DNA from 2 places in the Lysinibacillus sp. NPDC093197 genome. Region 2 is predicted to be linked to the other one. Evidence: riboswitches for the same ligand, from Rfam matches in the RefSeq annotation. Region 2 holds a riboswitch; the other holds the start of a gene.
What was found. Region 2 has a riboswitch for FMN ahead of ribE (riboflavin synthase). Riboswitches for the same ligand answer to the same signal wherever they lie in the genome.

Region 1 (6,007 bases), 320 kb from region 2:
GCAAAAATGATTGTCACTGTTTGGGGCGTTGGTTACAAATTTGAGGTTGTCAATGAATAGAATATGGAACAGTGTTGTCGGGAAGCTATGGGTAACCATATTGCTTCTCGTTTCATTTGTATTATTTGTTTTCACGGTTTTAATGCTCGAATTCCTTCAAAACTATCATATGCAGCAAGCCGAGATTTCGTTGCGTCAAACGGCTGCAACAATAGCGAGTATAGTGGATGACAATGAAACAGCCGAATCGACTTCGCAACTATTAACAGATATTTTACCTGATGGTACAAATGCGCTTATCGCCATTAATCATCTAGAAGTAACATTTGCGATGCAGGAAGGCGTTAACAAAAAAGAAATTCAAGGCGCAATTTTAGCGAATAAAGCATTCCATGAAGTTTTCAAATCAGATGATCCGATCATTAAGGAAATGATGATGCCATCGTCGACTGATAAAGAAAAAATGGAATCGTATGTCGTGTTAGGTTTCCCACTAAACGTAGAAAATGAAGTGCATGGTGCTGTATTTATTTACCAAAGTCCAGATGCGTTACATAAAACGTCCAAAGAGACTACGAAAATTGTCTTTTTAGCGGCATTCATTGCCTTTGTGTTAACGACATTCTTTGCATTTTTCCTTTCATCACGTATTACTTCACCGCTACGAAAAATGCGCGAGCTAGCATTTGAAATTGCAAAAGGTAATTTCGAGGCAAAAATGCCGACAACGCAAAACGATGAAATTGGACAGCTTGCGGTTGCATTCAACCAAATGGGGCGCCAGTTAAAGCACAATCTAGAGGTAATCAATCAAGAAAATGAGCAATTATCCAATATTTTAACTTCTATGACTGATGCTGTTATAACGTTTAATCGTGATCGTACTATTTTACTCAGCAATCCACCTGCGGAACGCTTAATGCAAAAATGGTTTGTCAATAAAGGCTCGCAAAGTGCAAAGCCTATTCCACCTGAACTATATCATATGCTTGATCATGTATTAATGTTTGAAGATAAGCTGGAAGAAGAAATTGAGATGGATGGAAATTATTATACATTTACGATTAGCCCGCTCTATAGTGGGGAATTGATACGAGGAGCTGTTGCTGTTATCCGTGATATGACAGAACAGCATCGTCTAGAAAAGCTTCGCTCAGACTTTATTGCCAATGTATCACATGAGCTACGGACACCTATTTCAATGCTTCAGGGCTACTCAGAAGCGCTAATGGATGATGATTTTATACAAGATCAAGAAGAGCGCAATGAGATTACTAAAATTATTTATGATGAATCAAAGCGTATGGGACGTTTAGTTACAGATTTATTGGATTTAGCACGGATGGAATCTGGACATATGACATTATACAAAGATGAAGTACCGATTAATGCGACATTTGAGCGCATTACGCAAAAATTTGCACAAGTAGCAAAAGAGAAGCATGTACAGCTCCTATTTAATAGTGAGTTTGAGGAAGATGCGGTCATAAGCATGGATGAGGATCGTATTGAACAAGTGTTAACGAACTTAGTTGATAATGCACTGCGTCATACAGATGAAGGTTCTGTCTTTGTGAAAGTAGAGAAGGAACCGACATTTGCTAAAATCTCTGTTCAGGATACAGGACATGGTATTCCACAGGAAGATTTACCATATGTTTTTGAGCGTTTTTACAAGGCTGATAAAGCGCGTACACGTTCTAAAGGGGGAACAGGTTTAGGGCTTGCTATTGCTCGAAACATTGTAAAGGCACATTCTGGAAATATTATGGTCGATAGTGTATTAAAAGAAGGAACAACCTTTACTTTCTATTTACCCTTCGACTAACTAACATTGTCCGTTAGAAGCCCATTGATTCGAAAACTTAATGCCAAAGTCTGTTAGCTGATTGTATGTAGTTTTAGTGCAGGGAATGGCACATAGCGAAATTTTGAGCAAAAAATCATTAATTAAGATGTAACTTGTGCGAGCGTTAGACGACAAATACTATGAGAACGGGGGTGGAGTGCTTTGAATGACTCCGTGTTCCATCGATTATACGATTCATACCATCAAGACGTGTTCCAGTTTCTTATTTATCTAGTGAAAAATCGTACACTTGCTGAGGATTTATCACATGAGGTGTACGTTCGTGTTCTGCGATCGTATGAACAATTCGCAGGAAATAGCAGTGAAAAAACATGGCTTTTTGCTATTGCTAAAAATGTCGCAATAGATCATTTTAGAAAGCAGGCAGTGCGGAAAAAACATTCGCTCGATTTTTTTGACTGGGAAACGGAACAACTACATTCAACCACACCATCACCGGAAGATATGCTACAGGCCAGTGATGAATTAATGCAAATAGAGTCTGCACTTGAAAATTGTACAGGGGATCAAAAAATGGTGATTATTATGCGCTTTTTCCAAGATTTATCGATTGCTGAAACAGCGCAAATACTTGATTGGACAGAAGCAAAGGTTAAGACGACGCAACATCGAGCCATTAAATTTTTAAGGCAACAGCTACAACAGGTTAGGGAACAGGAGGCGAAAAGGCAATGACTCATAAACAATTTGACGACGATGAACAACTAGAACAAATGTTGAAGAATGCCCCGAAGCTGACTGATAACCGTTCGAAAGAAGAAGTGTTGAAACGATTGCTAGCAGATTCACGTCTGCAAGATAATATACATCTTCAAGAAGCAATGCAACAACCAACAGATTCAAAAGTGCTTGAAGAGCAAGAGCAGTCTATTGCTGCTCATGAGAATGAAAGCATCAAGCCGATGCAAAAGCGTAAAAAGAGTAAGTTACCTATTTTTAGTAGTATTGCAGCTGTTTTTGTACTATCAATAGCAGGGTACGTGTTTTTAACAAATAATAATCCAGTTAAGGATGAGGCAAATGCCCCTCCTGAAAATTTTTCTACGATGCAAGAGGATCGAGCTATACAAGAAAATGAAAATGCAGATGGTGTGATGAAAGCGAATATCGGTGCCGAACATGCACGAATGCTATCGCTTCGGACATCAGTTTACGAAGACGATTTAGCAAATGCAGTAGTATTTAGAATCGGCTTACCAGGTGGCAATGCTGATAGCATACCAATGACCTATGTAATCCCGAACGAAAAATTAACGGCTGATTTTGGAAAGAAAAAGCCGACAACTCTACAAATGTATGAAAAATACGCACCACAAATTGATGAGGAAGCACTTGGTTTTGCTAATTATCATCCATACAAAGGTGAGTTGAAGGAAGAGGGTGAGACGCTAGTTCACGTCTTACCTAAAAAAAATGATTACGATGTAGCTTCAGCTTCCGTAACAAAATATTTAAGCTCGTTAAAAGATACTTTTTCCGACTCTGAATATAAAGCGATTGCGTTAAAAAATGCAGATGGTACTCCTTATGAATTTTCGCAGGTTGGTGAGCCAAGTGAGCCTATACAGTTAACGAAAGATAATCATTACAACTATTATTTATATACAGAAGAAAATGGTACTGAATATTTATCGCCAGACTTCCACCAAACATATCCTACTGTTACAGAGGCACTTATCGCAATGCGTGATAAAAAAGATGATATTTATGTACCTGTCATCCCTGAAAATGTAACGTACACAGTGAAAGAAGAAGAGAGTGGTGTTGTCATCACCTTTGACGCACCGCTGGATTTAATGACAATGGATGCTGTGCGGGCAACGCAATTAATCGAGGCCATGATGCTGACAGCTTCAAGCTTTGATAAAAAGCTACGCTTAGATAACGTCGTACAGGATAGTTGGGAAGGCTTTGATTTAACAAATTTTTTACCGATACCTGTAGGTGCAAATAAACAAACAATGCAGTAACAAAGAAAAACAGCTATCTTTTATGAGGTAGCTGTTTTTTTGTATGAGTTGTCTGATGGAGAAAACGCGGAAATCGGGTGCTGAAGCGCGGAATCCGGCTGTTGAAACGCGGAATCACAGTGCTAAAACGCGGAATTCGTCGTTCATGGCTGAATTCGAATTACCTGAACTCGAAAATCAAATGGCCCTTTTATAGAAGCATTCATTAAAACATACAAATTTAATCGGAATTTTTTAAGCAGAAGTATTTACTTTTATGTGATAAAACATTATAGTTAATTTATAAAATAATATTGATTCATCTTCGGGGCAGGGTGAAAATCCCGACCGGCGGTAATAGAGTTGTAAATCGCTAGTGTTGTACTAAACTACATTAGCTCGCATGATTTACTAAATGGCTCTTCAGCCCGCGACCTGTGCAAAGTTTTTTTTGCATGGCTGACTTGGTGCGATTCCAAGGCCGACAGTATAGTCTGGATGGGAGAAGATGAAGGTACGATCGTCATTCGTTGTTACGAATTAAGCTATGTGCGAGCGTTTTTTTCAGTGTGTCTACTAATTACACTGTATGCACAAAAAATAGCTAGTAATGGCGTTATTTAATCATGCCTTTTCTCCCTTATGCTGATGTGCATAAGGGTTTTTTCGTGAAAAAACAATCGATTACGTCGTAACCTTTCTTCTTGCAAGATTGAATCAGCAAAGAGGAGAGAGTTTTCAATGAAGAAAAATATCAAACTGCAATCGTTTATTACGATTGGTATGCTAAGTAGTATTTCGTTTTTATTAATGCTTTTTAATTTCCCGATTCCGCCGTTCCCAGCATTTTTAGAGGTGGATTTCAGTGATATGCCAGCTTTACTTGCAGCTATCACAATGGGTCCAGTTGCGGGTATTTTAGTAGAACTATTTAAAAATATACTGGATTGGATTTTCTCGGGTACGCCTACAGGGGTTCCGGTTGGACATATTGCAAACTTTGTGACAGGTATATTATTTATTTTACCAGTATCATTTGTTTTTAACCGTTTTAAAACAATTGCGGGTCTTGTCGGAGGTTTGGCGACAGGAACGATCGTTATGGCAGTAGGGATGAGCTTTTTAAATTACGCAGTATTTTTACCGATGTACACTTATTTCTTAGGTATGGAGCCAGTAGTTGGCGATTCATTATATAAAATGATTATTGCAGGTATTTTGCCGTTTAATATCGTAAAAGGTGTTCTATTAACAGCTATCATGGTGTTACTGTTCACAACGATGCGTAGATGGATTGAACAACAACGTACAATGTATTTATCAAAATAATATGGAAAAAAAGTATGATTTAGGATAGTGTTCAAGTAATGACACCTTCTGGACTGTTATGTCTATGGAGGTGTTTTTTGTTGATTAAATTTGCAATTTCAGATTTCCTTTCAGAAAAAGAGTTACAGAATTTAAGCAAAATACATTAGATGGCTATACAATGTTCTCTCATACGGAAAGAACAAAAAGCAGGAAACCGTGCCATTGACAGACAAAGTTATCGATGATTTATAAATGTAAAAAATGGTAATTAAAGGGGTTGGATAAGATGAATACAAAGACATTCGGTTACATTCGAAATATCAACTACGGAGCGAAACATTGAACGACAATTAATAAATATGCAAGCACTTGATATAGCAGAGAGAGACACATTCATTGATAAAGCGAGCGGTAAGGACTTTAATAGACCATTTTATCAAGCTTTAAAACAAGTTATTCGTGAAGGCTATTTAGTTTATATAGATGCATTGGATTGTCTAGGACGTAACTATGATGAAATTACTAAAGAGTGGAAGCATATTATTAGAGAAATTAATGCAAATATAGTTGTATTGGAAAATGAAACACTATTTGATAGTCGTAAATTTAAAGGGATGGGATGGGCGAAAGGATAAGTTAATGGAAGATCAGTTTCTCTCATTGCTTTCATATGCTTCAGACTAAGAACGACAAAAGCTACTCAAACGACAAGCAGAAGGTATTGCAGAAGCAAAGAAACAAGGTAAGCATCTAGGTAGACCACAATTAAACCTTGATACGCTTAGTAAGCAGCAACGTACAGACATAGAAACAAATTATCAGGTATTGAAAGATAAAGAAATAAGTGGCGGTTTGCTGAAATATTAAAATTGAAAAA
Region 2 (6,007 bases):
TGCAAACGGCGTTACCTAAAGCAAGTCATCATTTATTGGTGCCTATTATCGAGGATATGTTAACAACACTTCAGCGGCTTATCGATGTTGGACTTGGTTACCTTTCATTGAACCGTCAGACGGTATCATTGTCTGGTGGGGAAACACAACGTCTACGACTTGCTACCATATTAGGTTCAGCTTTAACTGGCGTTCTGTATATTTTGGATGAACCGACAACCGGTCTTCATGCAAAGGATACAGCAGGTCTCATTCGAGTGCTTCAGGAATTACGTGATTTAGGTAATACTGTACTAGTTATCGAGCATGATGTTGAGATGATGCGAGCGGCAGATCATATCATTGATATCGGTCCTGGTGCGGGAATACATGGTGGTACTGTTGTAGGTGAAGGCAGTCTGGATGATTTAATGTCAAATGAGCAATCAGTGACTGGAGCTTATTTGGTAGAAGAATGCTCCCCTTCTCCTGTTCGAGTTCGTAGAGAGGGAAATGGACAGCATATCACGATTCAACAAGCAAAACTTCGAAATGTCGACATCCCTACTGCTTTTATTCCATTGGGGTGTCTTGTGTCAGTAACAGGCGTTTCAGGTTCGGGGAAATCTACGCTTGTTTTTGACATTCTTGCACAAGGAAAATCGAAAAACCTTGCCCAAATAGGATGTAAGGAAATTAGTGGGTTAGAGCATATCGAAAATATCGTTATCTTTGACCAATCGCCAATGGGAAGAGTACAGCGTTCTAATGTCGCTACTTATACGGATGTCTTTACTCACCTCCGCAAATTGTTTGCAGGATTGCCAGAAGCAAAAGAAAGAGAATTAACTTCAAAGCATTTCTCATTTAACTCTGCGGGTGGACGATGTGAAACATGCCAAGGTTTAGGGGTATTATCAGTAGATATGGATTTCCTAGCAGATATAGAAGTGACATGTACAAACTGCAAAGGGAAAAGATTTACTGACGAAGTGTTGCAAGTTAAATATGAAGGATACTCCATTTCAGATTTGCTAAATATGTCTGTGGAGGAGAGCTTACCAATTTTGAAATCGGAAACAAAGATTTCTCGCATGATTGAAATGCTATGTGAGGTTGGGTTGGGTTATCTTCAATGGGGGCAATCGGTCAAAACTTTATCTGGCGGTGAAGGACAGCGTATTAGGCTGGCAAACGAATTAAGTAAAGCATCCAAAAACCACACGCTTTATTTATTGGACGAACCTACGACAGGTCTTCATCCATCTGATATTAAATTGTTACATGCTTTATTAAACAGACTTGTCTGTGCCGGAAATACCGTTATCGTCGTCGAACATAGTCTAGAATTAATCCGTGAATCTGACTGGGTTATCGATATTGGACCTGAAGGAGGAGCCGCAGGTGGTAAGCTTGTAGCTGAAGGAACGCCAGAGCAAGTGGTAAAAGTATCGGATTCCTATACGGGGATGTTTCTGAAAGAAGTACTCGCCGAAGCGTTCTAATTACATTTAACAAACGGCACTTTAGAAAAATACCAAAAAGTGGAAAATTAAAAAGAATACGCTCTTTTAGTTAAGATGAAGGTTACTGTACATCTTTCTACTAAAAGAGCGTATTTATTTATTTATTTATTTATTTATGAACCATTCAAAAGTCCATGCAAACGTTACTATTTTAAATTATCCCCAAAGTCCCTTGCTCCTTATTCATACGCTCAATTATTAGCTGGTTGCTTTAATTTGCACATGTGGATTGTGCCAAGGCAATTAAACTGCACAAAATAGCCATTAAAAAATTTTAAGTGGATAATGTATTAAAATAATGTTATCGTATGAAGTAACTAAATAAACATATCCTTCAGGGTAGGGTGAAATTCCCAATCGGCGGTGATGAAGTAATTCAAAGTCCGTGAGCGCAAGCTGATTTGGTGCAAATCCAAAACCGACAGTTACAGTCTGGATGGGAGAAGGGTAGATGTGTAAGCTTTTTAAATTCATATGACTTTAAAAGGTCTATTTGGCTACGCTTATATTCAAAACTACTTCCCATCGCCTTCGTTGGGGAGTTTTTTTATTTAGTTAAAAATTTAATAGGTATCTGTTCTTCGGGGTAGGGTGAAATTCCCAATCGGCGGTGATGAAGCAATTCAAAGTCCGTGAGCGCAAGCTGATTTGGTGCAAATCCAAAACCGACAGTTATAGTCTGGATGGGAGAAGAACGATGAGATGGTAGCCTTTGGAAAATTTATTCCCATTAGGTTTATTTAGTGACGTCTTATGAATTAGAACTCCCAAACCCCATTTTTATATGGGGTTTTTTGTTTGTCTTGTTTAAGCAATTACAGGTCAAAATTTAAAAAGTAGAAAGTAGGTGAAAAAATGTTTACAGGTATTATTGAGGATGTTGGTACAGTAAAAACCTTGCAAAACGATAGACAAAGTATGAAAATAACTGTTATTTCGCCAAAGATAGTATCGGACGTGCAGCTAGGAGATAGTATAGCTGTCAATGGCGTGTGTTTGACAGTAACACAATATAATGAGCAGGAACTGACAATGGACGTAATGCCTGAAACAGTGAAAGCGACAAATTTGCAGCAACTCACGGTTGGTAATGCAGTAAATTTAGAGCGTGCAATGCCTGCGAATGGACGTTTTGGTGGTCATTTTGTTTCAGGGCATGTTGATGGAGTGGGAAAAATATTACGCAAACGTCCAATGGCCAATGCAGTATACATCGATATAGAACTTTCAGAGGAATTAACTAGCTATTGTATTCCTAAAAGTTCAATCACAATTGATGGAACGAGTTTAACGCTCTTCCATGTGGCAAAAAACAGCGTCACCGTATCGCTTATTCCACACACATACAAGGAAACCGTATTAGGGACAAAAAATGTTGGATCACCAGTCAATATTGAGACCGATTTAGTTGGTAAATACATTATGCACCAGCTACAGCGTGGTCAGCAATCACCGACCATTACAAAAGATTACTTAGCGAAGCATGGGTTTTAACCTGTCTTTGAAAGTAAAGAATGTACAGTAAATTAAAGTTTATTAGGAGGTGGCAATTTGCTACATTCAATTGAAGAAGCAATTGCAGATTTAAAACAAGGCAAAATGATTGTTGTCGTGGATGATGAAGACCGTGAAAATGAAGGGGATTTACTTGCCCTTGCAGAGTTCATGTCACCAGAAACGATAAACTTTATGGCCACATATGGAAGAGGGCTTATTTGTACGCCGATTTCACAGCAGCTTGCACAACAATTAGCGTTGCATCCAATGGTCATAAATAATACAGATCATCACCAAACGGCATTTACTGTAAGTATTGATTACAAAGATACAAAAACAGGCATTAGCGCCTTTGAACGTGCGTTGACAATTCGAAAAATGCTAGAGTCACAAGCGCAAGCAACTGATTTTCGTAGACCTGGGCATGTATTTCCCCTTATAGCAAAGGAAAATGGTGTTTTAGAACGTAGAGGGCATACGGAGGCAACTATCGATTTAGCAAGGCTTTGCCGAAGCATACAAGCTGGTGTTATTTGTGAAATCATGGGGGATGATGGTGAAATGCTTCGCTTTGATGACTTAGTCAAATATGCGGAAAAACACAAATTAAAAATGATTTCGATTGATGCATTAGCAGCCTATCGTCGTCAACAAATACAAGGAAAAAATTCACTTACAGTGTAAAAGAGGAGAATCAATTTATGGGGAAAACATTTGAAGCACAATTAATTGGCAATGATTTAAAAATAGCGGTAGTAGTTGGTCGATTTAATGAATTTATTACTAGTAAATTATTAAGCGGTGCAATGGATGGGCTAAAACGTCATGGTGTAGACGAGGATTTAATTGATGTTGCGTGGGTACCAGGTGCATTTGAAATTCCATTTATTGCAAAACAGCTAGCGGAAACAAAAAAATATGATGCCATTATTGGTCTTGGCACAGTTATTCGTGGCTCTACAACACATTATGATTATGTTTGTAACGAATCAGCAAAAGGCATAGCTAACGTTTCACTTACAACTAACATACCAGTTATTTTTGGTGTTGTCACAACTGAAAATATTGAGCAGGCAATTGAACGCGCTGGGACAAAATCTGGTAATAAAGGTTATGACGCAGCAATATCAGCTATTGAAATGGCGAATTTACAGAAAATGATTGGCTAAATTTCAATGACATAATGTATAGGTGAAAAGGATAACTGCATAATTTGCTGGACATTGGGAAAAATATTGTATGTGTATTTTAGTACAATAATTTATTTGAATCGAGTTCAGTAGGAGATGAGGAATATTCAATCAATGAATCAAAATATCGAATTGAAAACGTTGAAAGAACTATTTCAACGCTCTGCTGACGTAATATTTCAATCTTATACCTTTCAACAGCATAATGTTCATTTTATTACATGTGAATCAATGTTCGATCAGTTATTATTGAATAAGGTCATTATAAATCGAGTCCAATCTTTGTGCGAAAATGTTTCAACACCATTATTAGCAGAGCAAATAATAAATGAATTACACATTCCAAATCTTCAAAAAATAACGAATTTAGAAGTGGCTACTACACGTGTATATACAGGATATGCTTTGCTGTACTTTGAAAAGGAGAAAATTTTATTCTCAAGTAAAATTTCTAATAAGCCGAATCGAAATCCTGAAGAAACAAAAAATGAACTGGTAATTAAAGGACCGAGAGATGATTTTATAGAAGATGTCTTTATTAATATTGCTCTAATTCGCAAGCGACTACCAACTAATTCATTGAGTGTAGAAACAATGGAAATTGGTAGGCGTTCTAAAACAACTGTAGCCGTTCTTTATATGGAGGATATTGCCAATAAAACGATGGTGGATGAAGTGAAAACGCAATTACGTAAAGTTGATACAGATGTCGTGATTAATGGCGATATATTGATGGATGGGGTGGGCAAAACATCTAAAATTCTTCCCCTACATGATTATACAGGTCGCCCAGATTTTGCAGTACAAACGTTAAGTAGAGGACGCATTCTTATTTTAGTTGATGGAGTGTCCTATGTCATCATTACACCACCTAATATCTTTTTACTCTTTAAATCAGGTGAAGACAATGATTATCCAGCTATTGTAGGTTCTATAGAACGACTGCTACGAATCGTAGGCATATTAATAAGTATGCTTGCACCAGGTTTTTGGCTTGCCTTATCGACCTATCATCAAGAACAAATGCCAATTCTACTTTTAGCAACAGTTGTACAATCAAGAACGGGCTTGCCTTTTCCTACCTTACTGGAAATATTGCTCATGTTATTTATGTTTGAATTATTTCGAGAGGCAAGTCTCCGCTTACCATCTCTTTTGAGCGGAACCATGAGTGTTGTGGGAGGTTTAATTGTCGGAGATGCGGCGATTAAGGCAGGCATAACGAGTCCTTCAATGATAGTAGTAATTGCTATTTCAAGTATTGCGGCATATACACTTGTAAATCAATCGTTTGTAACGGCCATGAGTATTTTCCGTCTATTTGTCGTCTTAATGGCTTCTTTTTTTGGCTTATTTGGTTTCTTTTTGTCCCTATTCTTTATTCTTATTTATGTTGCGAATATACGCGTGCTAGGTGTACCGTACGTAAGTCTTGGTGCAGATTTGAATTGGTCTGATATCAAAAAATCTTTAATACGTGCAGCTCCAAGTGGATATAATAAACGCCCAAAATTTTTACAGCCTCAAGATAAAACTCGGTCTTCCAGTAAAAATTAATGATAGCCATTTTAAATAAATAATAAAGTTATTTTCATGCTTTGCTTGTAAAAACGCTTGGATTGGACAAAATACTTAATGAAGAGTATGGATTAGACTTATCTATATTTTTCTAGACCAATCACAAGGGGTGGATAGTTATGCCGAATGTTCAAGTAAGCTGTGCTGTATCAAATTGTGTTTTCCATGCCAAAGGTAATTTTTGTGGTGCTGAAAAGATAGCAATCGATATGGATAAACGTATCGATAAGAAACATG

Region 1: linked by a shared signal. The riboswitch ahead of ACIP9G_RS09495 (ECF transporter S component) and the one ahead of ribE (riboflavin synthase) in region 2 are both predicted to bind FMN.

Annotation. Positions count from the first base shown of each region.
Region 1 covers NZ_JBIVOH010000002.1:733,823-739,829, reverse strand. The annotation lists gene ACIP9G_RS09515 (response regulator transcription factor) at 1-60, shown strand, start outside; gene ACIP9G_RS09510 (ATP-binding protein) at 53-1,828, shown strand; gene sigX (RNA polymerase sigma factor SigX) at 2,012-2,545, shown strand; gene ACIP9G_RS09500 (RNA polymerase subunit sigma) at 2,542-3,840, shown strand; FMN riboswitch at 4,137-4,333, shown strand; gene ACIP9G_RS09495 (ECF transporter S component) at 4,561-5,148, shown strand; partial or broken gene ACIP9G_RS09490 (recombinase family protein) at 5,417-6,007, shown strand, end outside.
Region 2 covers NZ_JBIVOH010000002.1:410,238-416,244, reverse strand. The annotation lists gene uvrA (excinuclease ABC subunit UvrA) at 1-1,484, shown strand, start outside; FMN riboswitch at 1,832-1,957, shown strand; FMN riboswitch at 2,079-2,204, shown strand; gene ribE (riboflavin synthase) at 2,361-2,999, shown strand; gene ribB (3,4-dihydroxy-2-butanone-4-phosphate synthase) at 3,057-3,686, shown strand; gene ribH (6,7-dimethyl-8-ribityllumazine synthase) at 3,704-4,171, shown strand; gene ACIP9G_RS07920 (spore germination protein) at 4,307-5,749, shown strand; gene ACIP9G_RS07915 (DUF1540 domain-containing protein) at 5,890-6,007, shown strand, end outside.